3 regions of the Streptomyces diversicolor genome follow, and region 2 is predicted to be linked to each of the others. Evidence: riboswitches for the same ligand, from Rfam matches in the RefSeq annotation. Region 2 holds a riboswitch; each other region holds the start of a gene.

Region 1 (10,456 bases), on a different contig from region 2:
CCCCTCGCTTCCCTCGTTCGGCTCATCCCGCCGCCCCGGCTCAGGCAACGCAGGCGAACGCAACGGCTGAAGCGGCCGCGAGCAGCCCAAGCCGCCCAACGGCCCAAGCCGCTCAACGGTCCAAGCCGCGGCAGCGGTCCGTCAGCCGCCGGAAGCAGCCGGCTGCCGTACGTTCTCCCGGACCCAGTCCACGATCGACGCCGTGGTCGCGCCCGGAGTGAAGATCTCCGCGACGCCCTTCTCCTTGAGCGGGGCGATGTCCGCCTCGGGGATGATGCCGCCGCCGAAGACCAGGATGTCCTCGGCGTCGCGCTCCTTGAGGAGGTCGATGACGGCCGCGAACAGGGTGTTGTGCGCACCGGAGAGGATGGACAGGCCGATCGCGTCCGCGTCCTCCTGGATCGCCGTGTCGACGATCTGCTCCGGCGTCTGGTGGAGCCCGGTGTAGATGACCTCCATGCCGGCGTCGCGCAGCGCCCGCGCGATGACCTTGGCCCCGCGGTCATGACCGTCGAGCCCCGGCTTGGCCACCACGACGCGGATCGGACCGGCTGTCACACCCATCACTGCCTCCATGAAGCGATTAGATCCATCCGTACCGACAAGTACCGCACAGTCCGCGTGGTCCGCCACCGGCCGCGAAGTGAACGGGCGTTATCCCCAGCATCCCGCAACCGGCAGTTTTACGGCGGCGACCGAGGGGGAAATCACACAGTGGGACATGTTCGGGAGCCGCAGCGTGGTCCGCAGGGACACGAAAGGCACGCGGCGTGCATGGCACGCACCCTCGATCACCCTGCGCACGGCTTCCCATAAGGGCACACGGGGGACAGAGACGTCCTCCTGTGTGCCGACAGGAGGTCGGCCATGATGGTCACCAGGGCAGTGCAGCCCCTTCGTCCGCTCTACCAGCTCCTCCTGCCGGCCAGACTGGCGGGACTCTCCGTGACCCTCCTCAAGGCGACCGCCCTGGAGGTCACGATCCTCGCGGGACACCTCCTCCTCTATCCGACCGGCATCATCCAGGAACGCCGCTCCCAGGCCCCGTCCCCGCCGAACGGCGCCGCGCAGCTGCCGGCCCGGCCAGAACTCCCGGTCGTGCTGTTGCACGGTTTCATCGACAACCGATCTGTCTTCGTCCTGCTGCGCCGCCATCTCGCCCAGCAGGGCCGCCACCACGTGCAATCACTCAACTACTCTCCGCTGACCTGCGACATACGCACCGCGGCCGAACTGCTCGGCAGGCACATCGAGGAGATCTGCGCGCGCACCGGCAGCGCGCAGGTGGACATCGTGGGGCACAGCCTGGGCGGGCTGATCGCGCGCTACTACGTACAGCGCCTGGGCGGTCACCACCGGATCCGCACCCTGGTGACGCTGGGCACCCCGCACTCCGGCACCCGGGCCGTGCCGCTCGCGAACGCCCACCCGATCGTGCGCCAGATGCGGCCCGGCTCCGACGTCATCGAGGAGCTGGCCCTGCCCGCGCCGGACTGCGGTACGCGGTTCGTCAGCTTCTGGAGCGACCTCGACTCGGTGATGGACCCGCTGGAGAGCGCCTGCCTCGACCACCCCGACCTGCTGGCGGAGAACGTGCCGGTGACCGGGATAGGGCACCTCGCCCTGCCGGTGCACCCCGCGGTCGCGGCGCGCATACGGCAGGTGCTCGACGCCGGGCCGACGGACACGGGCGTCGTCTCGGGTCCCGCCGGGCTGACCGTGGCCTGACCACGGAGAGCGGCCGACGGAACGGAGAGCCGTCGGCGGGCCAGAGCCGTCGGCGGGCTGAGAGCTGGCGGCGGACGGCCCGGAACACCCGCCCTGCCGCCGCCCGACCCACCGCCTGACCCGGCTCCCGACAGGCACCGACAGGCACCCAACCCGACTCCCGACCCCGTTCCCGCCCGACTCCGGCCGACTCCCGACCCCGTTCCCGCCCGACTCCGGCCGACTCCCGGCCCCGCTCCGGCCCGACTCCGGCCGACTCCCGGCCCCGTTCCCGCCCGGCTTCGGTACCCCCGGCTTCGGCCGCCCGGCCCGACGGGACCGCCGAACCGACAGGACCGCCGGCCCGGGCCGCCAGAACCACCCCGACACGACCACACAACACGACCGCTGCAACAAGACCGCCACAACGCACACAACACGACCACACAACGCGACCGCGCGCCCCGCAGCGGCCGTGCTCACGCTCCCGGACACCCCTCGACCGTCGAACACTCTTCGAACACAAGGCCAAACCCGGGTCCACGGTCCCCCGAAACACGGCCGAATGCCCGTTTCCTGCGGACGCGAAACCAGCGGAAGATTGTCGCGCCCGCGTACCGCCGGGTACAGTCGCCGCACTGCTCTGGCAGCCCCTGTTGTCGAGGCGAAAGAGAAGTTGGTGAACGACCGTCACCCGTCGGGGACCCTGACCACCCCGGCTCCGGCTTCCGAAGCGGCCTCGGCGCACTACGCGTCGTACGGCACACAGGAAGCCCAGTACGGCGACTTCACCACGCACAACGGCTACGACGCCAACGGATTTCCGTCGGGCCCGCAGGCCACCGCGGCCTTCGAGGCCGACCCCCTCTTCGGCAACCTCCCGGGAGAGGCCGGGGCCACCGGCGCGTACGACAGCACACAGTGGTCGACGGGGGCCCACGCCACCCTGAACTACGACCCGTATGCGGCGCAGCACCAGGCCGGGTACGACAGCGGTGCCTACGACGCCACGGCATGGACGCTGCCGCAGCAGGGCTCATCGCCGGAGACCAGCGGTCAGTGGGACGCCAATACCTGGCTCCAGGCCGGCCAGTCCGGCGGTGCCGACCCGACCCAGCAGTGGGAGTGGGGCACCCAGACGTTCGACACCGGCGCGTACGACGCCACGCAGTGGAACTCCGACGGCACCGGGTCCGAGCAGCGGGGCGAGTCCTTCGACCAGCATGCGACCGGCACGTTCGAGCAGACCTCGTACGACGCGAACGGCTACGAAGCGAACTCCTACGAGGACAACGCGTACGAGGACAACGCGTACGAGGACAACGCGTACGAGCAGAACAGCTACGAAGAAGCCGGATACGAGGACGCCGGGCAGGCCGCCTACGAGGAACGCGCCCCGGAAGAGGGCGAGTCGGCAGCCACCGGCGAACTGCCCGTGGCGATGCCACTGCTCGACGACCAGGAAGAGGTCACCCCGGCGCCCGCATCGCGCACGGGCTCACGCGCCGCGGCCCGCTCCCGGCGCCGCCCGCCCGCCAAACGCTCCGCGCTGCTGACCATCGCCGTGCCGTCGGCCTGTGTGATGGGGGTCGCGGGGATCGCCGCCGCCTCGGTGGGCGGTCTGACCGACGACGGCACGGACACCACCGCCTCCGCCTCCGATGCGACGCCGGTGAAACCGTCCGCGGCCAACAACAAGCTGGACACCCAGCTGGAAAGCCTCTCCGCCGGCGCCGACGACTTCGCCGACCGGGCCAGCCGCACACAGGAGCGCATCGACCTCAAGGCCCAACAGGACGCCGAGAAGAAGAAGGCGCAGGCCGAGGCGGCGCTCAGGGAGCGGCTGCGCCCCAAGTTCGCGATCCCGGTCGCCCAGCACGGGCTCAGCGCCTACTTCGGCCAGGCCGGCGTGAACTGGATGTCCGTGCACACCGGCATCGACTTCCCCGTCTCGTACGGCACGACGGTGATGGCCGCGACGGACGGCACCGTCCGCACGGAGTGGAACAGCGCCTACGGCAACATGATGATCGTGACGGCGAAGGACGGCACGGAGACGTGGTACTGCCACCTCTCCAGCTATCGGGTCGTCTCCGGTACGCCCGTCAAGGCCGGGCAGCCGATCGCGTACTCCGGGAACTCGGGCAACTCCACCGGTCCGCACCTGCACTTCGAGGTGCGCCCGGCGGGCGGCTCGGCGATCGACCCGCTGCCGTGGCTGCGCAGTCACGGACTCGACCCGACGTAAGCACCGCCGGCCCACCGGCTCACGGCCCCCGCAGGGCCCCCGCAGGCTCGGCAGGGGCCCGGCTCAAGGGGCTACAGCTTCTCCACCGGCGCGTACCGCAGCAGCAGCCGCTTGGGCTTGGAGTCTCCGAAGTCGATCGTCGCCTGGGCCTTGTCCCCCGTGCCCGCCACGGCGACGACCGTGCCGAGCCCGAACTGGTCGTGCGTGACCCGGTCGCCGACGGCCAGGGAGACCACCGGCTTCTCCGACGTCCTGCGCGTGGCGAACCCGGACGCGCCCGCCGCGGAGGAGCGGGAGCGGGACGACGACAGCGAGGCCGCGACGCCGGAGGCCGGTCCGGACGACACGGGGGCCGCGGCTCCCGTCCGCTTCCACTCCAGATGGGCGGCCGGGATCTCCTCCAGGAACCGCGACGGCGGGTTGTACGAGGGCTGCCCCCAGGCGCTGCGCATGGCGGACCGGGTCAGGTACAGCCGCTCCCGCGCGCGTGTGATGCCGACGTACGCCAGGCGGCGCTCCTCCTCCAGTTCCTTGGTCTGGCCGAGGGCACGCATGTGCGGGAACACGCCGTCCTCCATGCCGGTCAGGAAGACCACCGGGAACTCCAGGCCCTTGGCGGTGTGCAGGGTCATCAGCGTGATGACGCCGTCGCCTTCCTCCTCGTCCGGGATCTGGTCGGAGTCGGCGACCAGCGCGACCTGCTCCAGGAAGTCGGCGAGCGTGCCGCCCGCGGCCGTCTCTCCCTCGCCGCGTTCCTGCTCGAACTCCAGGGCCACGGAGGCGAGTTCCTGAAGGTTCTCGATCCGGGTCTCGTCCTGCGGGTCGGTCGAGGACTGCAACTCGGCGAGGTAGCCGGTGCGTTCGAGCACCGCCTCCAGGACGGTCGCCGGGCCCGCGCCGGACTCGACGATCGTACGCAGCTCCTCCATCAGCGTGTTGAACCGCTGGACGGCGTTGGTGGACCGGGCGGCCATGCCGTACGCCTCGTCCACGCGGCGCAGCGCCTGCGCGAAGCTGATCTTCTCGCGCTGGGCGAGTGCGTCGATCATCGCCTCGGCGCGCTCGCCGATGCCGCGCTTGGGCACGTTCAGGATGCGGCGCAGCGGGACCGAGTCCTCGGGGTTGGCGAGCACCCGCAGATAGGCGAGGACGTCGCGGACCTCCTTGCGTTCGTAGAAGCGGACACCGCCGACGACCTTGTAGGGCAGGCCGACGCGGATGAAGACCTCTTCGAAGACACGGGACTGGGCGTTGGTGCGGTAGAACACGGCGATATCGCCGGCCTTGGCCTCGCCCGCGTCGGTCAGCCGGTCTATCTCGTCGGCGACGAACTGTGCCTCGTCGTGCTCGGTGTCCGCGACATACCCGGTGATGGTGGCGCCCGCGCCCGCGTTGGTCCACAGGTTCTTGGGGCGGCGGGACTCGTTGCGCTCGATGACGGCGTTGGCTGCGGACAGGATCGTCTGCGTGGAGCGGTAGTTCTGCTCCAGGAGGATCGTCGTCGCGTCCGGGTAGTCCTCCTCGAACTGGAGGATGTTGCGGATGGTCGCGCCGCGGAAGGCGTAGATCGACTGGTCGGCGTCGCCCACGACGCACAGTTCGGCGGGCGGCAGGTCGTGCTCGCCCGGCGGCACGTCCACGGGGTGCTCGGCGGTTCCGACGAGTTCGCGCACCAGGGCGTACTGGGCGTGGTTGGTGTCCTGATACTCGTCCACGAGCACATGGCGGAAGCGGCGGCGGTAGTGCTCGGCGACGTCCGGGAAGGCGCGCAGCAGATTGACCGTCGTCATGATCAGGTCGTCGAAGTCCAGCGCGTTCGCCTCGCGCAGCCGGGACTGGTACAGCGCGTACGCCTGGGCGAGGGTCTTCTCGAAGTCTCCCCCGGACTCCGTCTGGGAGGTGCCCCCAGCCGCCTGGGCGGCGAAGTCCTCCTCGTCGATCAGCTCGTTCTTCAGGTTGGAGATCTTGGCGCTGAAGGACTTGGGCGGGAAGCGCTTCGGATCGAGGTCCAGGTCGCGGCAGACCAGGGCCATCAGACGCTTGGAGTCGGCGGCGTCGTAGATCGAGAAGGACGAGGTGAAGCCGAGGCGCTTGCTCTCCCGGCGCAGGATGCGCACGCAGGCGCTGTGGAAGGTCATCACCCACATCGCGTTGGCGCGCGGGCCGACCAGCTGCTCGACGCGTTCCTTCATCTCGCCCGCGGCCTTGTTGGTGAAGGTGATCGCGAGGATCTGCCCCGGGTGCACCTTGCGCTCCGCCAGCAGATGGGCGATGCGGTGCGTGAGCACCCGGGTCTTGCCGGAGCCCGCGCCGGCCACGATGAGCAGCGGGGAGCCGGCGTGCACGACGGCGGCGCGCTGGTTGTCGTTCAGCCCGTGCAGGAGCGTGGCCGGGTCGATGACCGGCCGTGGGGCGCCGTTGCCGTAGTAGGAGTCCCGGGCCGGGGGCACGTCGAACTTCCCGCCGAACAGATCGTCCGGAACCGGCTCCGGAGCGTGATCGTCCTCGGGCGGTGGCGGGGGTTCCTCCTCCTGCCCGCGGGGGGCTCGGAGGTCCGCCAGGAAGCTGTCGTCAAAGAGGCTGCTCATCGCTCTCCGAGTCTAGGCCGCGCCACCGACAACCCGCCGCCGCCCCGGGAAGACGGCCCGGTTCCTGCGGCGGATCCGATCCGGGCGCGGGCCGCGCGGACCGTTCACCGTACGGAATCACCCTGTCACCCAGACGGAATCCCTCCATCAGGTCACGAAAATGTATCGGGCATATCACCCATCAACCTTCACAGGGGCCACACGAGTTGGCTAGCGTGCCGGGCAGGCCGTACGACCCCCACCGGCGAACGTCGCCGGGCCGCACGGCCTCCGCCGAGTCCGGCGCGCCCGCATGGTGCGCGGAGCCGGGGACCCACACCGACCTTGGGGTGAATCGGCCCAACCCCCGCGCGGGGAGGGGCCGTAGGGCAACCCTTCCGAACCACCCGCCCGAACCCGACAGCTAACTCGGTAGGCGGAACACGGAAGGAGTCGCCTCCCTTGGCGTCGCATCGCAAGTCACGCTCCGCGGGTACCCGCGCGGCCGGCATACGGACCCCCGCCCTGGCCACCGCCGCCCTCACCTCCGTGGCCCTGCTCTCCCAGACGGCGAACGCCGCCCCCTCCCCCGACGGCGACCGGCCGAGCGTGGAGGAGGTGCAGAGGAAGGTCGACGACCTGTACCGGCAGGCCGAGTCGGCGACGGAGAAGTACAACGCGGCCAAGGAGAAGACCGGCAAGCAGCGCAAGCAGGTCGACACCCTCCTGGACGATGTCGCACGGCGCACGGACCGGCTCAACAAGGCCCGTGAGGAACTGGGGGCGTTCGCCGCCGCGCAGTACCGGACCGGGGCCGCCGCCCCCGACACCGCCACCTTCCTGCTCGCGGACACCCCGCAGGACTACTTCGACCGGACCCAGCTGATGAGCCGGCTGACCTCGCGCCAGAAGACCGCGGTCGACGACTACGTCACCGAGCAGTCGGCGACCATGAAGAAGCGGCGGGAGGCCACGAAGAGCCTGGAGACACTGACCGAGTCGCAGGACGAACTCCACACCGCCAAGGCCACCGTCCAGAAGAAGCTCTCCACCGCGCGCCAGTTGCTGTCCAAGCTGACGGCGGAGGAGAAGGCGCGGCTCGCGGCGATCGAGAAGCGCAAGCAGCAGGAGGCCGCGCGGAAGGCGGCCGAGCTGGCCAAGAAGCAGGCGGAGCAGGAGGCGGCACGGCAGAAGAGCGACGCGTCGAACTCCACGGACTCGCCGTCGTCTTCTTCCTCTTCATCGTCTTCTTCGTCTTCTTCGTCTTCTTCGTCTTCTTCGTCTTCGTCCGGTTCCGGCTACGCCACCAAGGCCGAGAAGGCGATCGCGTTCGCCCGCGCGCAGATCGGCAAGCCGTACGTCTGGGGCGCCACCGGACCCGACTCCTACGACTGCTCGGGGCTCACCCAGGCCGCCTGGAAGGCCGCGGGCGTCAGCCTGCCGCGCACCACCTACAGCCAGGTCGAGGCCGGCACCACGGTCTCCCTCGCCAACGCACAACCCGGTGACCTGGTCTTCTTCTACGACGACGTCAGCCACGTGGGTCTCTACATCGGCAACGGCATGATGATCCACGCCCCGAAGCCGGGCGCCTACGTCCGCGAGGAGTCGATCTACTACGCCGGGGACTCGATCATCCACAGCGTGGTACGGCCGGCCTGACCCGGCAGAGATCCGCGTCCACGCCCGCGTGGCGGCGTTCCCGATCCCGCCGTGTCCCGCGCCCGCGCGTTTTTGCGACGTACGCGCGCGTGCCACGCCCTCGGTGCGCCCGGTGCTCCCTAGCATCGGGCGCATGCCCGGCACCTCACCCCTTCGCGCCTGGTGGGCGCGGCGTCCGCCGGCGGCCGGGGCCGCCGTGATGGCGACCGGCATCGTCTCGGTGGGGCTGCATCTGACCCGGTACGAGGTCCTGTCCCTGATCACCCTGGCGCTGGGCTGTGTCGCCTGGCTGGCGCTCGCCGCGGACTTCGCCGCGGGCATGCTGCGCGACCGGCGGCGGTGGCTGGCCGAGGCGCGGACGCCGGGCGCGCTCACCGCCGTGGCCGCGACGACGGTGCTCGGCACCCGGATCTCCGCGCTCGGCGGGCACACCCTCGCCGCGGCGTCGCTCGCGCTGGCCGCCGTGCTCTGGCCTGTGCTGCTGTTCCTCGTCGCACCGGGCCTGCGGCGGCGGATGCCCGGGGCGGTGTTCCTGCTCTGCGTGTCCACCCAGGGACTCGCCGTGCTCGGCGCCACCCTCGCCGTCGCGGAGTCGACCGCGTGGCTCGCGCACACGGCACTGGTGCTGTTCTGGCTGGGACTGGCGCTGTATCTGGTCGCGCTGGCCCGGTTCGACGCCCGGCAGGTGCTCGACGGGGCCGGGGACCACTGGGTGCTGGCCGGCGCGCTCGCCATCTCGGCGCTGGCCGGGGCGAAGCTGATCACCGCAGGGGGTCCGGCGCTGTACCTGTGGAACGAGGACGACCAGGACGTCCTGCACAGCGTGACCGTGGGGCTGCTCGCCCTCGACCTGGCCTGCTACGTCGTCCTGCTGCTCGCGGAGGTGATCCGGCCCCGCCCATGCTTCGACGTGCGCCGCTGGTCGACGGTGTTCCCGATGGGGATGACGGCGGTGGCCTCGCTGGCGGGCGCGTCGGCCGTCGGCACCCCGTGGCTGTGGGGCCTCGGGCACGTGCTGCTGTGGGTCGCCGTCGCGGCCTGGCTGGCGGTGGCCGCGGGCGCCGTGGTGACGGCGCGCGCCGGGATCAGGGCGGCGGGCCGCGCCTGACGCTGCCGTACGTCACGTCCACAGCACGGCGATGAAGACGTTCGCCGTGGTCAGCAGGCCCACCACGCCGAACAGGCTCTTGTCGACCCGCTCCTCGTCCCGCTTCACATAGACCAGCCCCAGGATCACGATCAGCAGGGCCAGCTTCACGCCGATCTTGATGTTGTTGACATGGTGGTCGTCGGCCTGGTTGAGGCCGACCAGGATCGCCCCGGTGACCAGCATGGTCAGCGCGCCGTGCAGCATGGCGGGCACGAACCGGGCGGTGCCCTGGCCCATCGCCTTCATCTGGGTGAGGAAGCCGCCGAGGAGGCAGGCGATGCCGATGATGTGCAGGCCGACGAAGAGATGGGTGAGTACGTCCATGGCCCCGGAGCCTAATCAGGGGCCCCGCGCCCGACGGCCACCGGCCCCCGGCTGACCGCGCCCCCATAGCACCCCGGGTGCCGCGCACGCCGCGGAAGTGCCGCTTCGGTCAGCGCGTCATGCGAAGGCGGCGACTCCGCACCGCGATCGCGGTCACATACGGTCACCTGCCGTTGTGCCGCCGCCAGTTCCGAACATTCCGTTACCGACTCGTCACCATCGGCCTTAGCGTCCTCCCCCAGCGACCGGCTCCCCGTGCCGGACGCGGCAACCGCACTCAGGAAAGGACGTGACGGTCGAGGTGGCAGCGCACCGCAAGCCCCGGCACCGCCCGCTCGGCGGCAACACGGCCCGGACGGCCGCCACCCTGGCCCTGGCGGGCGCGGCGACGGCGACGGCCTTCGACGGCACCGGGCACGCCGAGCCGGAGCTGACACCGACCGAGGTCGAGGCCAAGATCGACAAGCTGTACCAGGAGGCGGAGGTCGCCACCGAGAAGTACAACGGGGCGAAGGAGAAAGCGGACACGGCGCAGCGGCGGCTGAAGTCCCTCCAGGACGAGACGGCCCGCAGACAGGAACGGCTCGACTCGGCGCGGAACGCGCTGGGCAAGGTCGCGGCGGCGCAGTACCGCAGCGGCGGCGTCGACCCCGCCGTCCAGCTGGCGCTCTCCGACGACCCGGACCGGTTCCTGGAGGGCACCGCGTTCGCCGAGCGGGCCGGCGACCGCCAGTCGGCGGCGGTGGCACGGGTGCGCAGGCAGCTCGGGGAGATCGAGCGGCTGCGCGGCGCCACCCG
Region 2 (10,456 bases):
GTTCAAGCCCGGAGAAGATCACGGCCAGCACCGCCGCCTCCCTCGGCGCGCACGACGCCGCCGACGCCGTGGCCAAGGCCGCCGCGCTCGGCATGAAGGCAGGCAGCCCGATCTACCTGGACATGGAGGCGTACGACGTCACGAACAAGGCGTGCAACAACGCCGTCCTGACGTATGTGCGCTCCTTCACGAAAACGCTGCGCGGCAAGACGTACCGCGGCGGCATGTACGGCTTCACCAGTTCCAGCGCCAAGGCGATCGCCACCGCGACCGACAAGACGGACCTGCCCGGCAACCTCTGGTACGCGCTGTGGGACAAGAAGAACACCACGACCGCGGACTGGCCGTGGGGCGCGACGCAGTTCACCGACCACAGCCGCGGCCACCAGTACATGGTCAACAGCAAGGAGACGCGGAACGGTTACACGATCACCGTGGACCGGGACGCCTGGGACGCACCGGTGGCCATCGTCGGCTGACATCGCCGCCGCGGGGACGGGCCGGTGCCCGAAGAGCAGGTGAATCGTTGGTCCGATGGGTTGGCCAGAGGCCGCCCACTGCCTACCATCGATCACCGCAAGACCTTGTGCACCGTCGCACAATCTCCTCGGGAGGTTTCCTTGCACCGCCGCCGTCGCACCGCGCTCGTCCTGTCCGCCGCGATCGCCGCCGCGGCACCCCTGCTCACCGCCTGCGGAAGCGAGGCGCATCCGGGCGCGGCGGCCGTCGTCGGCGGTCAGCGGATCACGGTCGCCCAGCTGGAGGACCGGGTGAAGGAGGTGCGCCGGGCGCAGCGGGCGGCGGTGCCGGACGAGAGCCAGTACCAGCAGGTCCTCGCCTCCACCAGCAGCCTCACCCGCGACACCCTGCACAACATGGTCCTCGACCGGGTGCTGCACCGGGCCGCGCGGGACGCGGGCGTCACCGTGAGCCCCAAGGAGCTCCAGCAGATGCGCACCGGCCTGGAGCAGCAGGCGGGCGGCGCGAAGGTGCTGGAGACGACGTGGCTCCAGCGGTACGGGGTCGCGCCGAACCGGCTCGACGACAACCTCCGGGTCCAGCTGGAGGCCCAGAAGCTCGCGCAGAAGCTCGGCACCGACACCTCGGCGCCCGCCTTCTGGAAGGCCATGTCCGCCGCCTCCGCGGACCTCCAGGTCGACCTCAACCCGCGCTACGGCACCTGGGATGTGGAGAAGAGCAGCCGCGTCGACGCGAAGACCCCCTGGGTACGGGAGATCACGACGAGCGGCACCCCACAGCAGACGACCTGACACCACAGCTACGGGCCGGCCGCTGGTGGTGGTCCGGGCGATGGTCTGATGCCGCAGGTGCGGGCCGGCCGTCGGTGGTGGGCCGGGCGTGGTCTGATCGCAGGTCTGGGTCAGCCCGTCGGTGGTGGCTTGGGCGTGGCCCGGCACCGCAGGCATGAGCCGACCGTCGGTGGTGGCCCGGCGTGGCCTGATCGCAGGTGCGGGCCGGCCGCCCGTGGTAGTCCGGGTGTGGCCTGATACCGCAGGTCAGGGGCCGGGGCCGCGGCGCGGGCGGGCCGGGGCATCGGTGCCGGGCCGGGCCGCGATCCGCCCATGGTGGTCATACGATCGCATCGGCTGACCCTGCCTGTGGACAACTCGCGGGGCGGTCGGCGGGTGTGCGTTACGTTCGATGCGTGAACACCACCAGCCTCGAAGCCGCCGCACCGGAACCGGGACCTGACGCCGCCCCGGGCCGCGTCGTCCTGCTCACCACCAGCCACCGCGTCGCGCCCGGCCTGCTGTCCTGGCCAGCCTGGCAGGCCCTGCGCGCCGCCGACCAGGTGCTGTGCGCGGACGGCGCGCACCCGCAGCTGCCCTATCTGCGGGAGGCCGGAATATCCGTCCAGGAGGCGTCCCCGAGCGCCCCGGAGCTGGTCGACGCCTGCGCCGGCGGGCACACGGTGGTGGTCGTGGCGACCGGCGAGGGCGAACCGGCCCTCACCGACGGACTGGCCCGCCTCGCCGGCTCCGGCCGCGTCCGGATGCCCGCGCTGGAACTGCTCCCCGCCTCCTACGACCTGCCGGGCGCCCGGCTCCTCGACCTCGTCCAGGTCATGGACCGCATCCGCGCCGAGTGCCCCTGGTCGTCCCGCCAGACCCACCAGGGCCTGGCGAAGTACGGCATCGAGGAGGCGTACGAACTGGTCGAGGCGATCGAGGCCGGCGACCGCGACGAACTCCGGGAGGAGTTGGGCGATGTCCTGCTCCAGGTCGTCTTCCACTCCCGCATCGCCGAGGAGGACACGGACGCCCCGTTCTCCATCGACGACGTGGCAGGCGGCATCGTCGCCAAGCTGATCCACCGGCACCCCCATGTCTTCGGCGACGAGACGGCCGAGACCCCGGAGGACGTCAAGGAACACTGGCTGCGCACGAAGGCGGAGGAGAAGCGGCGCGCCTCCGTGACGGACGGCGTCCCGCTCGGCCAGCCCGGGCTCGCCCTCGCCGCCAAGCTCGCCTCCCGCGTGCGCACGGCCGGGCTGGAGGTGCCGCTGCCGCGGGGCGAGGGCATCGGATACGAACTGCTGGCGCTGGCGGCGCGGGCCGAGGCGGAGGGCGTCGACCCCGAGGCGGCGCTGCGGGCGGCGGCCCGGACCTACCGGGACGCGGTGCGCACGGCGGAGGGGGTGGACGTCTAGGTATCGCAGGCATCGCTCGGGGCAGCGGGGACCGCCCGGGACCGGTTCGGGGACCGCCCGGCGGATCGAACGCCAAGCGGGCCCGGTGCAGTACGGTGCGGTTCGACAGCGCCCCGAAGGGGCACGGGGCGGAGCGACCAGCCACCACGGTGCCGCGGACGACCGACGGCACATCGCGGCGCATCCGGCGGAGCGCTTAGTACCGTGGGTCACACGGGTGGCCGCTATGCGTGGGGGCGTTGCATGGAGCGGGAGTTGGAATGGCTCGTGGGCAAGCTCCAGGAGATGCCCGACGCACAGCGGGAGTTACGGTTCCCCGGGTACGCGAGTCCGGAGTCGATGCGCAGCTATCTGCTCGCGCTGCGGGAGCAGAGCCCGGAGGCGTACCGGCAGTTCGTCGACCGGATGAGGACCACCGGCCGCCCCACGGACGCCCCCGAACGGTGGTTCCCGCCCTACCCCGACTCCCCGCACACAGGCCCCCCGCACACAGACCCCCGGCACACAGATCCCCTGCACACTGACTTCCCGTACCCCGGCTCCCCGGACGCCGATTCCCCGGACCTCGATTCCCCGGACCTCGATTCCCCGGACCCCGACTCCCCGTACGCCGACTCCCCATACCCCGACTCCCCGTACGCCGACTTCGACAGCCCCGGCTCCGGCAGCCCCGGCTCCGGCAGCCCTCGCTCCGACGGGCCGGCCGGCGTCTCCGCCCAAGGCACCGATCCCTACGGCTCCGACTCCGACGCCCGACACAACTCCCTTGTCAGCGAGGCCCTTTCTCGTTCCCTTCCCAGCGCCCCTGAGTCCGTCGACGCCCGCGCCACCGGCCTCCGCGCCACAGACCCCCTCGCTGTCGACGCCCGCGCCGCCGGCCCCCTCGCTGACGCCGGCGCCGCCGATGCCCGCGCCGCCGGCACCCGCTCCGGGCGTGCCGATCGGGCCCCCGCCCCCTCCGACGCCCTTCGCCACGACCAGCCCCGCCCGGCGGCCCCGGCGGCCCCCGCGCCCGCCGGTGTCGAGACCCCCGCTCCCGCCCCGCTCGCCGACCACGTCGACTTCCGTGACGCCACCTTCCACGCGGAGGTGATCGGCGTGCAGCACCACCACTATCCGGCCGTGCCGATGCCCACGCCGGTGCAGTGGAGCCCCGTGGACGAGGTGGACCCCGTGGAGTTCGGGGTGCAGCCGACCCGACTCGTCCCCGGGCTGCCGGAAGTGCCGCCGTACGTCCCCCGGGACTGCGACGGACAGCTTCGGGACCTGCTGCTGGAGGGCGGCGGGCTGGTCGTGGTCCTGGGCGAGCGGTCCGTCGGCAAGTCGTACACCGCGTGGAACGCCGTGCGGTCGCTGGCGGAACAGGGGTATCTGCTCTACGCCCCCGATCCGCACGAGGACCTGCGCGCGCTGCCCACCGGGCCGAAGGGCGACGCGGGCAAGCGGGTCCTGTGGCTCGACGAACTCAGCGACCACCTCGGCGGCCGAAGCGGACTGGACCGGCGGCTGCTGGGACGCTTCGCCCACCGGGGCGTGGTGGTGCTGGGCACGATGGAACCGGAGGAGTACTACCGGCGCCGGTCCGGGACCGGGCCCGGTGAGGGCGTGCTGACGCGGGCGCGCACGGTCGCGCTGGCCCGTGAGTGGAGCGAGTCGGAGCTGGCGCGCCTGGCCGGGCACACCGACGACCCGCGTGCCTACCCGGCCTATATGTGGAGTGGGCGGGAGGGCGCCGCCTCCTACTTCGCGATCGGGCATCTGCTGTTCGACGAGTGGCAGCGGGCCGGCACACAGGCCGAGCATCCGCGCGGGCGGCTGCTGGTGCGGGTGGCCGTCGACCTGGCGCGGTGCGGTGTCACGGAGGCCGTGTCGGTGGAGCTGCTGCTGCGGGCGGCGGGCTGCTATCCGGCCGACGGGGCGGAACGGGAACCCTTGGAGGCCGCGCTGGCCTGGGCCACGGCGCCGATGTTCGGGATATCGGGGCTGCTCGTGGAGGGGGAGAGCGGCGGCACCTGGCGGGCGTACGGGGCGCTCGTCGCGGAGGCGCTGCGGACGGGGGACCTGCCGCCGGTTCCGGACGGGGTGTGGTGGACCCTGCTGGGCGACCGGGAGGTCGACCGGGCGGCCGTCCTGGACGCGGCGAAGGCAGCGCTGCGCGCGCGGGTCGAGGGCGGCGACGTTCCGGTGATGATGCGGTTCGCGTCGCTGACCGAGGGCGAGGAGCAGGAGGGCTGGTACCGGAGGGCCGCGGACCTCGGTGACGATCGCGCGGCCCTGCTGCTGGCGACGCTGCTGCTGCGCCGCGGCGAGGACGGCCGGGCGATCCCGTATCTGGAGATGGCGGCGCGGCGGGGCGCGGTGGAGGCGGCCCGGCAGCTCGCCGTGATCTACGAGGTCCGCGCCCGGTACTGGCGGGACCGGAGCCTGGTCCGCCCCGCCCCGCCCGATACGGTCGGGGAGTGACCGACCAGCCCCACCCTCCGAAGCCCGCCCCCGCCGCGCCCGACCTCTTCACCTGGGAGTTCGCCGCGGACCCCTACCCGGCCTACGCCTGGCTGCGCGAGCACGCCCCGGTGCGCCGGACGGAGCTGCCGAGCGGGGTCGAGGCATGGCTGGTCACCCGTTACGCCGACGCCAAGCAGGCCCTGGCCGACCCGCGGCTGTCGAAGAACCCGGCGCACCACGACGAGCCCGAGCACGCCCGCGGCAGGACCGGCATCCCGGGGGAGCGCAAGGCCGAGCTGATGACGCATCTGCTGAACATCGACCCGCCGGACCACACCCGGCTGCGCCGGCTGGTCAGCAAGGCGTTCACGCCACGGCGGGTCGCCGAGTTCGCCCCGCGCGTGCAGCGGCTCACCGACCGGCTCATCGACCGGTTCGCGGACCGGGGCCATGCCGACCTCATCCACGAGTTCGCCTTCCCGCTGCCCATCTACGCCATCTGCGACCTGCTCGGCGTCCCGCGCGAGGACCAGGACGACTTCCGGGACTGGGCGGGGATGATGATCCGGCACGGTGGCGGGCCGCGGGGCGGCGTGGCCCGGTCGGTGAAGAAGATGCGCGGCTATCTGGCCGAGCTGATCCACCGTAAGCGGGCGGCGCTGCCCGGTGAGCCCGCCCCCGGCGAGGACCTCATCTCCGGGCTCATCCGCGCCTCCGACCAGGGCGAGCACCTGACCGAGAACGAGGCCGCCGCGATGGCCTTCATCCTGCTGTTCGCCGGGTTCGAGACGACCGTCAACCTCATCGGCAACGGCACGTACGCGCTGCTCACCCATCCCGAGCAGCGCCGCCGCCTGCAACGCTCCCTCGCGGCCGGGGAGCGGGACCTGCTGGCGACCGGAGTGGAGGAGCTGCTGCGCTACGACGGCCCGGTCGAGCTGGCCACCTGGCGGTTCGCCACCGAGCCGGTCAGCATCGGCGGGCAGCGGATCGCGGCCGGCGACCCCGTTCTCGTCGTCCTCGCGGCGGCGGACCGGGATCCGGAGCGGTTCGCCGACCCGGACGTGCTCGATCTCGGCCGGCGTGACAATCAGCACCTCGGCTACGGCCACGGCATCCACTACTGCCTGGGTGCGCCGCTCGCCCGGCTGGAGGGCAGGGCCGCACTCGCCACCCTCCTCACCCGCCTGCCCGACCTGCGACTTGCGGTGGAACCGGCCGATCTGCGCTGGCGCGGCGGGCTCATCATGCGTGGACTGCGCACTTTGCCCGTTGAGTTCACGCCCGTCCGGGAAGCGAACGGAATGGGTGATTCCGGAGCCCCTTGCCCCGACGGAAGGTGACAGGCCCTCAAGTCTGTGATCTTCACGTGATCTGCGCGGCATGAACTTGTGACAGGCGATCGGGTGCCGATACGTTCACCCCTCGGTGCGGTACTCCGGTGTGGCCTGCCGCGCCGGTCAGTGCTGTCGCGCGAAAGGCTTCCGCATGCTCTCCGGGAACGGTCGTCACCGTCGGCCCCGTCAGGCTCCGGCCTTCGTCGTCGCGGCCGGAGTGACCGGCTCCGCGATCGCCATCCCGCTGCTCGGCGCCACCGGCGCGAGCGCCGCCGACGGCACCACATGGGACCGGGTCGCCGAGTGCGAGAGCGGCGGCTCGTGGAGCGCCAGCACCGGCAACGGGTACTTCGGCGGGCTGCAGATCTCACAGCAGGACTGGGACAGCCACGGCGGTCTTGAGTATGCGACGACCCCGGACCAGGCCAGCCGTTCGCAGCAGATAGCCGTCGCCGAGAAGATCCTCGCCGACCGGGGCACCACCCCGTGGGCGACCTGCGCCCTGCTCTCCGGGCTCACCTCGACATCGGGCTCCGTCGGCGTCGACACCGGCGTGACCGGCGGCGGTTCGACCGGCTCGAAGGGCTCCACGAAGTCCTCCGGGCCGTCAGATACGCAGAAATCGCTGGATTCCACCGATTCGCCGGAAGGATCCGGCTCCTCCGGATCGTCCGGCTCCTCCGACCCGTCCTCGTCCTCCGACACGGCGGTTTCCGGTGCGGAGACCTCGCCGTCCGCCTCGCCCTCGCCCAGCGAGAGCGCCGGCCGCGAGGGGGAGGGCGGCCGTACGTCCTCCGCCGAGCCCGGCCGGTCGGACCCGTCCGAGCCCGGCGCCTCGCCTGAGGACGGCTCACCCACGGAGGAGCCCGAGTCCGCGGCCTCGGGCAATTCCTGGCGCAGCGGAGGCTCCTGGAGCCTCGTCGACACCGGATCGCTCGGCGGCGGTCGCCACCGGGGCGACAGCGCGGACGAAAACGGGGCAACCGGTACGGCTGACCCGGAGTCAGGCCCGTCCGGGCGGCACGCCTACACCGTGCGCGCCGGCGACACCCTCGCCTCCATCGCCGACTCCCTTGACGTGGACGGCGGCTGGCGGGCGCTCTACGCCGCCAACGAGAAGGCCATCGGCGCCGACCCGAACCACATCGCCGCCGGTCAGACCCTGGACGTCGGGGTCGAAACGGGCGAAAAGTAGCGGGAGCTGACGTCCCGTTTCGTGGGTGATATCCGGTTTGCTGAAAGTGTGGGATGAGTCTCAGAAGCCCTGATCGTCTTTGAAATTCCGGCGATCGCGTGCCTACGGTCATGACCGCTCGCCACCGCGAGCCCCGGCTGCCGCAACGCCGAGTCCTGCCAGCGGCCGTACGGGAACAGTCGTCGCGTCAAGCGCCGTAGGCAGGAGCGGGGGACCCAAGGTAAGTGCCGCGCCGGTCGGTTGACCGAAGCGGCTCGGGGTGAAGCCACGCCTCCACACGGAGACGTGGCCGGGCAACTCAACCGGCCCGAACCCGACAGCTCACCTCGCAGGCGTCGGTGAGGGGAACCATCCATGCTGTTCTTCGGCAAGGGCAAGCACCGTCGTCCGTCCAAGGTCACCCGTGTCGTGGCGCTCGCCGGTGTCGCCGGCGCCGCCGTCGCCGCCCCGCTGATGGCGGCCGGCAACGCCTCCGCGGCCACCGCCTCCGAGTGGGACGCCGTCGCCCAGTGCGAGTCCGGCGGCAACTGGTCCATCAACACCGGCAACGGCTACTACGGCGGCCTGCAGTTCTCGGCCTCCACCTGGGCCGCGTACGGCGGCACGCAGTACGCGGGCACCGCCGACAGGGCCAGCAAGTCGCAGCAGATAGCGATCGCCGAGAAGGTCCTCGCGGGTCAGGGCAAGGGCGCCTGGCCGGTCTGCGGCAAGGGCCTGTCCGGCGCCGCCTACGGCGGTGGCTCCGCGTCCGGCGGCAACACCGGCTCCTCGAACTCCACCACGGGCAGCGGCACCTCGAACTCCGGCAGCGGCACCGGCTCCTCGAACACCGGCACGGGCTCCTCGAATGCCGGTACCGACCGCTCCACCGAGCGGCAGTCCGCCTCCCGTTCCGCCGACCGCCCGGCCGCCGGCAAGACGGTCACCACCCCGACCGGCAAGCAGGTCAAGAAGGGTGACGGCGAGTACAAGGTCGTCACCGGCGACACCCTCAGCTCGATCGCCCAGCGGCACGGGGTGAAGGGCGGCTGGCAGAAGCTGTTCCAGCTGAACCAGGACATCGTCGAGAACGCCGACCTCATCTACCCGGGCCAGCTGCTGCACCTGAAGTGACAGCCGGCCGGCAGCCCGGCCACAGCCCCGGCACAGCGGCGCCCGCCACCCTGGAGGGCGCCCCGTGCCCGCCCCGTCCCCACGGAACCCCCGCCCCGACGCGTCTTCCCCCGTACGCGCCGGGGCGGGCCCTTTCCCACCGCCCCCCTTGCACGGCCGGCCCACCCACCCCCTCCCGCCCCGCCTCTCCATGGCGTCCAGGACCGGCGACGGCATCACGGCCGTCCGCCGCGCCTTGCACGACGAGGCCGCGGCGCCGACCCGTCAGGACCGAGCCGCGCAGCGGTCACCGGGACGCGGTCCCTCGGGTTCCGCCTGATCGCCCGCCTCCAGCGCTGCCCCGGCCGCCCTCCCGGGTGTCGTCCCCCGGCGCGCCCACCCCGTGGCCGCTCCTCCCCGACCCAGGGCTGCCCCCGTGGCGTGCCCCCTCTTGTTTGCCGGTCCTTCTTCTTCTCGTTCTGTTGCCGCTGGTGTGGCCGCGGTTTTTGGGCCGTTCCTTTGTTCCGGTTGGAAACAATGTGTACCGTCAGCCTGTCGTCACCCTGTCCACGGGGCGGTCGGCGACCGGCCGGGGGCCCCGGTCCGGTTAGGCTCTAGTCGCAAGGCGCACAGCCCCGCACTTCCAGCGTCACATTCCAAGAAGGAGATGCTCGTGCCGTCCATCGACGTCGTCGTAGCCCGGGAAATCCTGGACTCCCGAGGCAATCCCACGGTCGAGGTCGAGGTCGGCCTCGACGACGGCAGCACGGGTCGTGCCGCCGTCCCGTCCGGCGCCTCCACCGGCGCCTTCGAGGCCATCGAGCTGCGCGACGGTGACCCCAACCGCTACCAGGGCAAGGGCGTCGAGAAGGCCGTCCTCGCCGTCATCGAGCAGATCGGCCCGGAGCTGGTCGGCTACGACGCCACCGAGCAGCGCCTGATCGACCAGGCCATGTTCGACCTGGACGCCACCGACAACAAGGGCTCGCTCGGCGCCAACGCCATCCTGGGCGTCTCCCTCGCCGTCGCCCACGCCGCCTCCGAGGCCAGCGACCTCCCCCTCTTCCGCTACCTGGGCGGCCCGAACGCGCACCTGCTGCCGGTGCCGATGATGAACATCCTGAACGGCGGCTCGCACGCCGACTCCAACGTGGACATCCAGGAGTTCATGATCGCCCCGATCGGCGCGGAGTCCTTCTCCGAGGCCCTGCGCTGGGGCGCCGAGGTCTACCACACCCTCAAGTCCGTCCTGAAGTCCAAGGGCCTGTCCACCGGCCTCGGCGACGAGGGCGGCTTCGCCCCGAACCTGGGCTCCAACCGCGAGGCCCTCGACCTCATCCTCGAAGCGATCAAGCAGGCCGGCTACGTGCCGGGCGAGCAGATCGCCCTGGCGCTCGACGTCGCCGCCTCCGAGTTCTACAAGGAGGGCAAGTACGTCTTCGAGGGCAAGGAGCGCTCCGCCGCCGAGATGACGGAGTACTACGAGGAGCTGGTCGCGGCCTACCCGCTCGTCTCCATCGAGGACCCGCTGTTCGAGGACGACTGGGCCGGCTGGAAGGTCATCACCGACAAGCTCGGCGACAAGGTCCAGCTCGTCGGCGACGACCTGTTCGTCACCAACCCCGAGCGGCTGGCCCGCGGCATCGAGGAGGGCAGCGCCAACGCGCTGCTGGTCAAGGTCAACCAGATCGGCTCCCTGACCGAGACCCTGGACGC
Region 3 (10,456 bases), on a different contig from region 2:
CGTCTGTCCGGCACGTGACTGGCTCACGCCGAGGTCCGCGCTCATGGCCGGGAGGATGCCCGCCGGGAGGGCTTCGGTCATGACGGTGACGAAACCCGCCGTGCCGAGCGCGAGCAGGCCCGAGAGCGGCAGCCGGTCCGCCGGCGTGCGGGGGTGGAGGCCGGGGCGGATGTTCAGTTGATCCATGGGCCTCATCGTCTAGGGTTGACATCAACGTCAAGGTCCATCCGACCCTGCCCCGACCGGACGTGAGGCTGCTCACATGCGCATCGGTGAACTTGCCCGGCTGACGGAGACCTCCGCCAGATCACTGCGGTACTACGAGCGTGAGGGGCTGATCACCCCGCGCCGCCAGGACAACGGGTACCGCGACTACGACGACTACCTCGTCGACCGCGTGCTCCAGATCCGCGGTCTGCTCGACGCCGGACTGCCCACACGGATCATCAAGCAGATACTTCCGTGCCTCGATGCCCCGCGGAGGATCCACTTCACGGACGCCACACCGGAGATGATCGCCACGCTCGAATGCGAGGGCGAGAGGATGACCCGCCGCATCGACTGCCTGACCCGCAACCGCGATGCCATCCACGAGTACCTCGCGGTGGTCAAGAGCCTCGCCTGACCTCTCACTCGACACCGGACGGAAGCGTGCCGTGCGGCTCGGCTTGACCTTGACACGTACGTCAAGGTTGCAGCCTTGCGCCATGAACGACTCCGCCCTCTGGCACACCGAATGCGGCGACGGCACACCGATCGTCCTGATCCACGGCTACACCATCGATCACCGGCTGCTCCTGCCGCTGGAGCCCGCCTTCACCGGTCGGCCCGGCTGGCGCAGGCTGTACCCCGACCTGCCCGGGCACGGCAACAGTCCGCGGCTGTCCGGCCCGACTTCGGCGACGACGATGGCCGACGCCGTCATCGACTGGATCCGCGCCACCGTCGGCGACCGACCCTTCGCCGTTGTCGGGCAGTCCTTCGGCGGGCAGATCGCCCGCGCCGTGACGGCGCGCTTCGGCGAGCAGGTCCTCGGTTCCGCGCTGCTCGTTCCCGTCGTCCGCTGGGGCGCCGAACGTACCCTGCCCGACAGCACCGTGGTGGAGCGCGACGACGCACTCCTTGCCCGCCTCGCCGCCGAAGAGGACCTTCCGCTGTTCCGCGCCGTGATGACCCGCCACACCGAGGAGAGCTGGGCTCTCTTCGAGGAGCACATCCTCCCCGGCTGGCGGGTGCACGACCGCCATGCCGCCGCCGAACTCGACGCTGACTTCCTGCTGCCGCAGTGGCCGGAGCGCCCCGGCGAGGTCCACCACGGCCGGCATCTTCTGCTCACCACACGTCAGGACGCCCTCGTGGGCTGGCGTGACCAGCTCGCCCTGCTCGACCACTACCCCCGCATGACCGCTGTGGTCCTCGACGGTGCCGGTCACAACCCGCAGGTCGAGAGCGCACCGGCGGTCCGCGAGCTGATCGGAGGCTGGCTCGACACGCTTCCGAGGCCGAACCGAAGGCCGTGACGCCGTAGGCGTTCTGCCGTGATCCACCGCTCCCGGGCGTCCTTCCACGGCCAAGGCCGCCTCCCCCTCGACACCGTGGTCCAGTGATCCGTCTCCCAGGCGTCAGCGTGGACAGCGGGTGCCGTTTCCAGCGCGGTGATCGCCTTGGGGGCCGGCGGCTCCTGCGGGTCCCGCGGATCCTCGACCTCCTCGGGGAGCAGGAAGCCGATCAGCGCCGGGCAACGGTTGATCGCGATACGCCGTGGATCAGCCGGGGTTATCCGTGTGCTCGCCGTCCTGCGCATGGCGTACACTGGTGGAACCGACGCGGGGTGGAGCAGCTCGGTAGCTCGCTGGGCTCATAACCCAGAGGTCGCAGGTTCAAATCCTGTCCCCGCTACTGAAGGCTCAGGGCCGGAATCCAAGGCATGGATTCCGGCCCTGAGTGTTTTTCCACCCACCGCGGCGCGGCCCGGCTATGGCGGCGCGGCCCGCTCACGGCAACGCGACTCGCTCACGATGGCGCGGCTCGCCCACGGTCACGAGCCCGCCGTCACGAGCGGTGATCGGACGACCGCCCTCCGCATAACAACTGACACACCGTCAAACACTATGGGTTGTCCGAGTTTCCGTGCGCCAGGGGCCAACTCGCCCGGTTTTCGCCGGTCATGGGCGGTAAATTCCCGCCCGAAAGCGTTAACGATCAAGCGGAACGGCTTGGAATCTGCCCGCCGGGTCTATTAACGTTCGATAACGCAGCGCGGTCGTCCCAGCCGTCACAAGAGGCGGCTCCGTGCTCACGCGCCGAATCCCGCAAGGGAACCGGGGAACCACCACCTTGGGGTGAATCACGCGGACACCGCCGTGGAGACACGGCCGGTATACGCGCGTAGGAGACCTTCCTGCTCCGAACCCGTCAGCTAACCCGGTAGGCGGAGGAAGGAAAGGAGTACGCCCGAGTGGCGTCCAACCGGCCCGCCCCACAAGCCCCGTTCGCGCCGAGCCAGTACGGCACCGAGACCTTCGGCTACGGCACCTACCGCACCGACGAGGGCCCCTGGGAGGAGTGGAACCCCACCGAGGAGTCCATCCGCCCGCTACGCGGCCGGCACCGCGTCGCCAAGCAGCGGGGCGGCGGCGGACTCGCCCGCAGCTCCACGGTCCTCGGCGTCGGCGTGATAGCCGCCGTCGGCGCGGGCGGCATGGCCAGCGCCAACACCGGCAAGCCGCCGGTGTCCATCTCCATGCCCGACCTGCCCTCCGTCGGCTCCCTGCTCGGCGACGGCGCCGGCGCCCAGGCCACCAAGGGCTCCGCGACCGCCCTGAGCAGCGTCGGCGTGACCGAGGCCGACAGCGCCGAGGGCACCACCGACGCCGGTGAGGCGCTGCGCAACCGCATCATGGCCCAGGCCGAGCAGCAGCAGGGCCAGGCCGAGACCAGGGCCGTCGCCGCGGCCGTGTCCGCCGCCGACCAGGAGGTCGCCGACGCGGCGGCCAAGGCGGAGAAGGAGGCCGCGGCCCGGGCCGCCGCCGCCAAGGAGAAGGCGGAGGCCGCCGCCAAGAAGAAGGCCGAGGAGGCGCGGCTGGCCGCGCTGGCCAAGCAGTACACCCTGCCGACCTCCTCGTACACGATCACCGGCACCTTCGGCCAGGCCGGCTCCATGTGGTCCTCCGGCTACCACACCGGCCTCGACTTCGCCGCCCCCACGGGCACGCTGATCAAGGCCGTCCACACCGGCACGATCACCGAGGCGGGCTGGGCCGGCTCCTACGGTTACCGCACGATCCTCACCCTGGACGACGGCACCGAGCTGTGGTTCTGCCACCAGTCGTCGATCAGCGTCAGCGTCGGGCAGAAGGTCAACACCGGGGACGTCATCGGCCGCGTGGGCGCCACGGGCAACGTCACCGGACCCCACCTCCACCTGGAGGTCCACCCCGGCGGCGAGGCCGGCGGCATCGACCCGATGGCCTGGCTGCGCGGCAAGGGCCTCACCCCCTGACCCTGCGGCAAGGGCCTCGACCCTGACCCACCCGGCACATCCCCGCACCCCCCGTTCCCCGGCGGTCCTGGCGCCCATCCCCCCGACGTCAGGGCTGCCGGTCCGGTGTTTGCACGGTCTTTGCGCACGGCGGCGGAATCGAGGATTCAGGCGGGCGCGTTGAACCCGAGTATGACTTCCCTTCGAAAACTCGGTCCCTCCGATCTTGAGGTCTTCCCGCTCGCCCTCGGCGGCAACGTCTTCGGCTGGAGCGCCGACCAGCCGACGTCCTTCGCCGTCCTCGACGCCTACACGGCCGCCGGCGGCAACCTCATCGACACCGCCGACTCCTACTCGGCGTGGGTCGAGGGCAACAAGGGCGGCGAGTCCGAGACGATCATCGGCAAGTGGGTCAAGGCGCGCGGCAACCGCTCGGACGTCCTGATCGCCACCAAGGTCAGCCAGCACCCCGACTACCCGGGACTGTCCGCCGCCAACATCAGGGCCGCGGCGGACGCCTCGCTGCGCCGGCTCGACACCGACCACATCGACCTCTACTACACGCACTTCGACAAGCCGGACGTGCCGGTCGAGGAGATCATCGGCGCGCTCGACGCACTGGTACGGGCCGGCAAGGTGCGGCACATCGCCGCGTCCAACATCAGCGCGGAGCGGCTTCAGGCGTCCCTGGACTTCTCCGACCGCGAGGGCCTGGCCCGGTACGTGGCGCTCCAGCCGCACTACAACCTGGTCTCGCGCGACACCTACGAGGGCCCGCTCCAGGACGTCGCCGCCCGCGCCGGCCTCGCCGCCCTCCCGTACTACTCTCTGGCCGCCGGCTTCCTCACCGGCAAGTACCGCCCCGGTACGACCGTGGACAGCGTGCGGGCCGGGGGCGCGGCCAAGCACCTGCGGAGCGAGCGCGGCCAGAAGGTCCTCACGGCCCTGGACGAGATCGCCGCCGCCCACGGTGCCGCCGTGCCCAGCGTGGCGCTGGCGTGGCTCGCGGCCCAGCCGACGGTGGTCGCCCCCATCGCCTCGGCGCGCACGGTGGACCAACTCCCGGCCCTGCTCGCCGCGGCCGACCTCACCCTGACGCAAGAGGAAACCGACCGCCTCACCCAGGCATCGACCTGACTCCACGCCCCCCGCCGGATCTCTGGTCCGACGCTACCCGGGCCTGCCGTCATTGCGGCGCCTCATCGACCCCCGGGACGGCACCCGCCAGGGGCGCGGGGAACTGCGCGACCGGCCACCACGCTCCCGCACCCGACCGACAACCTGCCGCTCCCGCGGAGCGGCATGCGGCGCCCGCGGTTTGTCTGTGCGGGTGGCAGGCCGGTGGTGGTGTGCGGGAGCGTCGTGGTTGTTCGCGCAGTTCCCCGCACCGGGCTCGGACCCTGGGCCCCTGGGATGCGCAGGGGGGTGCTCGGGGGCCCCGTGTGCGCCCCCTGGCGGCGTTCCGGGGGCTTCGCGGTGGGGTGGCTCAGGTCCGCGTCCAGGGTCATGACCGGTAAGGGTTGTACGTCGGGTACGGCACCGTCGGATGGGCAGGGTGCGGCACCGAGTAGCCGTACGGCGTCGGTGCGCCGGGACCCGGCCATGTCGGCGCGTTCGACCGGGCCGCGTACTCCAGGGCCGGCCGGGCCACCTCCCGCCGCTGCCACAATTCGGCCAGCAACTCCCGCTCCCGTACGACGAAGTCCGCGCCCGCCCGCCCCCGCCGGCCGCGCTGCCGCAGGAACGCAAGCGACGTCGCGTACGCCTCGTACTGGGCCACCGCCCGCGCCGCCCGCTTGCCGAGGTGGTGACCGGCGTAGTCCCGGGCCAGCCGCCGTGCCCCCATCGAGCCCAGCGCGAACGGCTCCGCGGGCCCCAGCCAGCCCGCGAACACATACGCCGGCAACTCCTCGCGCACCATCCGCAGCTCACGCTGCCGCGTCCAGATCGCCAGCCAGGTCAGCAGCCCGAACGCGGGCACCATGAACGCCCCGTACACCGCGAAGAACCCGTACTCGCCGAAGGTGGACGAGCCGTTCCAGAACGCGTGCATGCCCATCGCCAGCAGCAGCCCGCACAGCGGCAGCAGGACCCGCCGCGCGGGCCCGCGGTCCGCGGCGCGCGCGGCGATACCGAAGCCGATGCCGGTCAGAACGGTGAAGAGGGGGTGCGCGAACGGGGACATGATGACGCGCACGAAGAAGGTGGCGGCGGTGACGGAGGCGATGCCGCGGTCGCCGGTGAGCTGGTCCGTGCCGAAGGCCGTACCGAGGTAGAGGATGTTCTCGGTGAAGGCGAACCCGGTGGCGGTGACCCCCGCTATCACCACCCCGTCGACGATCCCGGTGAAGTCCCGCCGGCGGAAGAGGAAGACCAGGAGGACCGCCGCGGCCTTGGCGGTCTCCTCCACGACGGGCGCTATCACCGTCGCGCCGAGGGTGTCCGCGCTGGTCGGATCCGCCGTCGCCGTGGCTATCCAGCGCGTGGCGAAGCTGTTGGCGACGATGGCTATCAGCGCGGCCGCGCACGCACCCCAGGCGAACGCGAACAGCAGATTGCGCCATGGTCCGGGCTCGACCCGGTCGAGCCACCGGAAGGCGGCCAGGAGCAGCGGCACCGGCAGCACGGCGAGCCCCAGGCCGACCAGGAACCCCTCCGTGCCGGTCTGCTCGCGCACCAGCGCCAGGATGACCAGCCCGGAGACCGCGAGCAGGATGATCAGCGCTCCGTAGCGCACCCATCCGCGCTGCCACCAGCGCACGGCCCGAAACGGGCGGTCACCCGCGTCGGCGGGGTACGTCGGGTACGGGGAGGAGGTGGCCACGGCATCGACCCTAACGATCACCTGACGATGGATCCGGTGGGGGAACCGCTGTCATCGCCGTTCTCGCTGCTGCCCCCGGTGCGGTACGCGGCGAAAGAGCAGATCGTTCACGACATGACCCTTGTCCAGTCCCTGGGCCTCGAAACGGGTCAGCGGCCGGAACCCGGGACGCGGCGCGAAACCGCCGTCCGGCCGGGTGTTCTCGAAGTCGGGGTGCGCGGTCAGCACGTCCAGCATCTGCCCGGCGTACGGCTCCCAGTCCGTCGCGCAGTGCACGAGCGCACCGGGCCTGAGCCGGGAGGCGGCCAGCGTGAGGAACTCCGGCTGGATCAGCCGGCGCTTGTGGTGCCGCTTCTTGGGCCAGGGGTCGGGGAAATAGACGCGCAGCCCGTCGAGCGAGTCGGGGCGCAGCATCTCGCGGAGCAGGATGATGGCGTCCCCGTTCGCCACCCGGAGGTTGGACAGCCCCATGCGGTCGGCGAGATTGAGCAGGTTGCCCTGTCCCGGGGTGTGCACGTCGACGGCGAGGATGTTGACCTCGGGGTCCGCGGCGGCCATCTGCGCGGTGGCCTCGCCCATGCCGAAGCCGATCTCCAGCACGACGGGCCGTTCGTTGCCGAACAGCTCCTGAAGGTCGACGGTCCGCTGTCCGTCGATGTCCAGGCCCCACTTGGGCCACAGCCGCTGCAACGCGTCCGCCTGCCCCGTGGTCACCCGGCTGCGGCGCGGCTGGAAGCTCCGGATCCGCCGCTCGAAGTGCGAGCCGGCGGGGTCGGCCCGGGGGCCGTCCGGGAACCGCGGCTCACCCTTGGCCCGGGTGTGCCGGATGGAGACGCCTGGGGCATGCGGGTGCGGCAGCTCACCCGGGGTGGCCGGGTGGACGCCGGGGGTCTCGGGTGTGTTCACGGAGTCAGCCACAGTGACTAGATTTTAAGCGCTCCCCAACAAACCAAACGGCCCCCCGACCCCGACACCGCCCCACACAGCCCCTCACAAAACCGCTTCCCTGGTTGCTCCGGGGCTTCCTCGACCGCTCTCCGTCCGTCCTGGCTGCCCCGGGCCTTCTCGGTCGCCGGGGCCTTCCCGGGCGGGCTGGGGGGTTCGGGGTTTCCTCGGTCGTCCGGTGTCGCGGTGGAGGGGTGGCCCGGGGTTTCACAGGGCGTCGAGCGCGGTCAGCGCTCTGCGGGCCACCTCTCTTCCGATCGGCAGGCAGGCCGTGGCGGCGGGCGAGGGCGCGTTCAGCACATGGATCGCCCGCGGCCCCTCGCGGAGCAGGAAGTCGTCCGCCAGCGTCCCGTCCCGCAGCAGCGCCTGCGCCCGCACCCCCGCGGCGGCCCGCACCAGGTCGTCCCGCGTCACGGCCGGCAGCAGTCTGCGCACCTCCGTGGCGAACGCCCGCTTCGACAGGGAGCGGCGGAACTCCCCGGCCCCGTACCGCCAGTGTCTGCGGGCCATGTGCCAGGTGCCGGGCCAGGCCAGCGTCCCGGCCACCTCGCGCGGCCGTACGGTCCCCCAGCCGTACCCCTCCCGGGCCAGCGCCGGGACCGCGTTGGGGCCGATGTGGACGCCGGAGTCGATCCCGCGGGTGAGATGCACCCCGAGGAACGGGAACGCCGGGTTCGGCACCGGATACACCAGACCACGCACCAGCTCGGGCCGCGCCAGCTCGTAGTACTCCCCCCGGAACGGTACGATCCGCATCCCGGGCTCGTCCCCGGTCAGCCGCGCCACCTCGTCGCAGTGCAGCCCGGCGCAGTTCACCAGCACCCGCCCCCGTACGACGCTCCCGGCGGCTGTCAGCACCGCGACACCGCGCTCCGGGCGGCGGTCCACCCGCACGACCCGCGCCCCGTACCGGATCTCCGCCCCCGACGCCCGGGCCAGCTGCCGGGCGACCCCGACGAAGTCGCACACCCCCGTGGTCCCGACGTGTATGGCCGCGAGCCCCCGCACCTCCGGCTCGTACTCCGCGATCTGCGCGGGGCCCAGCTCCCGCACCGGGATGCCGTTCTCCCGGCCGCGCTGCACCAGCGCGTGCAGCCGGGGCAGCTCGGCCCGCTCCGTGGCGACGATCAGCTTGCCGGTGACGGCGTGGGCGATGCCGTACTCCGCGCAGAACTTCACCAGCTCGGCCGCGCCCCGCACCGCGTACCGCGCCTTGAGCGAGCCGGGGCGGTAGTAGATCCCGCTGTGGATGACCCCGCTGTTGCGGCCCGTCTGGTGCCGGGCCGGTCCCGGCTCCTTCTCCAGCACCGTCACCCGGGTGCCGGGCGCGGCACGCGTGATCGCATACGCCGTCGACAGACCGACGATGCCGCCGCCGATCACCAGCACGTCGCAGTCGTACGCGCTTGCCGCCCGCACCCGCACCACCTCCCGCTTCCGATAGTGCACTGCGCCACTGTCAGTGACTTCAAACGCGGGTCGGACAGGAGACCCGACGGCCCCGGAGACCCGCGCGAGAACCGCTCACGGGCGGCGCCCCAGCCCCGGCCGGCGCATTCGGCGGTCCCTACGCGGGAGCCATCAGCAACGGCCGCGCCCTCTCCCGCAGCTCGACGACCCGTGGCTCGTCCCCGTACGGCTCCAGGCGGTGCAACAGGTCCTTCACGTACTCCGTCGTGCGCGCGGAGGAGATCCGCCCGGCGACCTCGACCGCCCGCACCCCCTGCTCGCACGCCGCGTCCAGATTGCCCGATTCCAGTTCGGCGACCGCGGAGACCACGAGCCTGAGGCCGTGCGAGCGCACGAACTCCTCCGTCGGCCTCGACAGCGCCTGCTCGGTGAAGCGGCGGACCTGGCGCGGTGCCTTCAGGTCGCGGTAGCACTCGGCGGCGTCGGCGGCGAACCGGTCGTAGGAGTAGAAGCCGAGCCAGGACGGGTCGTTGTCGCCCTCCCGGGACCGCTCCAGCCAGCCCTCGGCCGCCTTCAGGGCCGCGCCGGCGGCCTGCGCGTCACCGGCGCGCGCGTGCGCGCGTGCCTCGACCAGACGGAAGAAGCTCATGGTGCGGGCGGTGGCCAGGCCCCGGTTGCGCTCCAGGGCGGCCTGCGCGAGGTCGACGCCCTCGTCGCCGAAGCCCCGGTAGGTCGCCTGGAGGGACATGGAGGCCAGCACGTACCCCCCGAGGGGGACGTCGGCCGCCGCGCGCGCGAGCCGCAGCGCCTGGATGTAGTAGCGCTGCGCGGCCTCCTGTTGCCCGGTGTCGAACGCCATCCAGCCCGCGAGCCGGGTCAGTTCGGCGGAGGCGCCGAACAGGGCGCGGCCGACCTCGTCGGAGTACGAGCCGAGCAGCAGCGGAGCCGCCTCCACCCGCAAGCATTCCGGCACCATGGACGAACGCCAGTCGCCGCCTCCGTACTTGGAGTCCCAGCGCCTGGCGTCCTCCGCGGCCTCCCGCAGCTTCTGCACATCACTATGGCCGACTTTGATCGGTGCCCCGGAGCCCTCGGACGGGTTCGCCTCACGCGCCACCGAACTGTCGGCGGGGGTTATCAGCCAGCGTGAGGCGGGCGTCGCGTAGGCGCTCACCGCGAAGGACCCGGCCAGCGACTGCCAGATGCCGCCGGAGCCGGCCCGGCGCCCGGCGAGGTCGAGACGGTACAGTTCCGTCGCCGACTTCACCGCCTGGGCGACGTCCCTGGGGAAGGCGAGGCCCACTTCGGGGGCGGGATCCGCGTCCGCCAGGCCGATCTCGTGGAGCGGCACGGGGCGGCCGAGCTTCTGGCCGATGGCGGCCGCGATCAGGTGCGGGGCGGCTCCTTGCGGCACCATCCCCTTCGACACCCAGCGCGCCACCGACGTCTTGTCGTAGCGAAGAGTCAACCCGCGTTGGGCGCCAAGGTCGTTGACGCGTCGCGCGAGTCCTGCGTTGCTGATTCCCGCGAGGGCGAGAACGGCGCCGAGCTTTTCGTTCGGCCCGCGTTGCTCCCTGGACATGCGCCACCCCTCGACACAGACGGCTGCCGCGCTGGCATAACCACGCGGCATTCGTAAACCCAGCGTAGTTCGCCGCATCCCAAGCGTTAAGGGGCATTGTTCCGGATGGCGGGATTGTGGTCCGTACGGGAGTGCGGGCCCTGTACGCACCGTGCACGGTGTGCCGCGTCGTGCCCCCGCCGTGTGGCCGTGCGCCCGTCCGTGCGCTCTTCTC

Evidence for each region. A riboswitch is a leader RNA that binds a small molecule or an ion and turns the genes downstream of it on or off. The one in region 2 is predicted to bind cyclic di-AMP.
Region 1: linked by a shared signal. The riboswitch ahead of AC27LF_RS18340 (C40 family peptidase) and the one ahead of AC27LF_RS20300 (transglycosylase family protein) in region 2 are both predicted to bind cyclic di-AMP.
Region 3: linked by a shared signal. The riboswitch ahead of AC27LF_RS32920 (M23 family metallopeptidase) and the one ahead of AC27LF_RS20300 (transglycosylase family protein) in region 2 are both predicted to bind cyclic di-AMP.

What each region holds. Positions count from the first base shown of each region.
Region 1 covers NZ_BAAJXA010000014.1:66,210-76,665, reverse strand. The annotation lists gene icmB (coenzyme B12-dependent isobutyryl CoA mutase small subunit) at 142-564, opposite strand; gene AC27LF_RS18355 (esterase/lipase family protein) at 868-1,728, shown strand; gene AC27LF_RS18350 (M23 family metallopeptidase) at 2,273-3,955, shown strand; gene pcrA (DNA helicase PcrA) at 4,027-6,543, opposite strand; cyclic di-AMP (ydaO/yuaA leader) riboswitch at 6,805-6,976, shown strand; gene AC27LF_RS18340 (C40 family peptidase) at 6,985-8,184, shown strand; gene AC27LF_RS18335 (tellurite resistance/C4-dicarboxylate transporter family protein) at 8,318-9,292, shown strand; gene AC27LF_RS18330 (hypothetical protein) at 9,305-9,658, opposite strand; gene AC27LF_RS18325 (C40 family peptidase) at 9,960-10,456, shown strand, end outside.
Region 2 covers NZ_BAAJXA010000016.1:68,029-78,484, reverse strand. The annotation lists gene AC27LF_RS20330 (glycoside hydrolase domain-containing protein) at 1-479, shown strand, start outside; gene AC27LF_RS20325 (SurA N-terminal domain-containing protein) at 621-1,271, shown strand; gene AC27LF_RS20320 (nucleoside triphosphate pyrophosphohydrolase) at 1,667-2,671, shown strand; gene AC27LF_RS20315 (hypothetical protein) at 2,915-5,134, shown strand; gene AC27LF_RS20310 (cytochrome P450 family protein) at 5,131-6,459, shown strand; gene AC27LF_RS20305 (transglycosylase family protein) at 6,605-7,648, shown strand; cyclic di-AMP (ydaO/yuaA leader) riboswitch at 7,831-7,998, shown strand; gene AC27LF_RS20300 (transglycosylase family protein) at 8,003-8,761, shown strand; gene eno (phosphopyruvate hydratase) at 9,414-10,456, shown strand, end outside.
Region 3 covers NZ_BAAJXA010000035.1:15,675-26,130, reverse strand. The annotation lists gene AC27LF_RS32940 (MFS transporter) at 1-186, opposite strand, end outside; gene AC27LF_RS32935 (MerR family transcriptional regulator) at 263-625, shown strand; gene AC27LF_RS32930 (alpha/beta fold hydrolase) at 708-1,520, shown strand; tRNA gene AC27LF_RS32925 (tRNA-Met) at 1,826-1,899, shown strand; cyclic di-AMP (ydaO/yuaA leader) riboswitch at 2,292-2,449, shown strand; gene AC27LF_RS32920 (M23 family metallopeptidase) at 2,459-3,502, shown strand; gene AC27LF_RS32915 (aldo/keto reductase) at 3,674-4,618, shown strand; gene AC27LF_RS32910 (PrsW family intramembrane metalloprotease) at 4,986-6,305, opposite strand; gene trmB (tRNA (guanosine(46)-N7)-methyltransferase TrmB) at 6,357-7,223, opposite strand; gene lhgO (L-2-hydroxyglutarate oxidase) at 7,458-8,699, opposite strand; gene AC27LF_RS32895 (NsdA family TPR-like regulatory protein) at 8,818-10,242, opposite strand.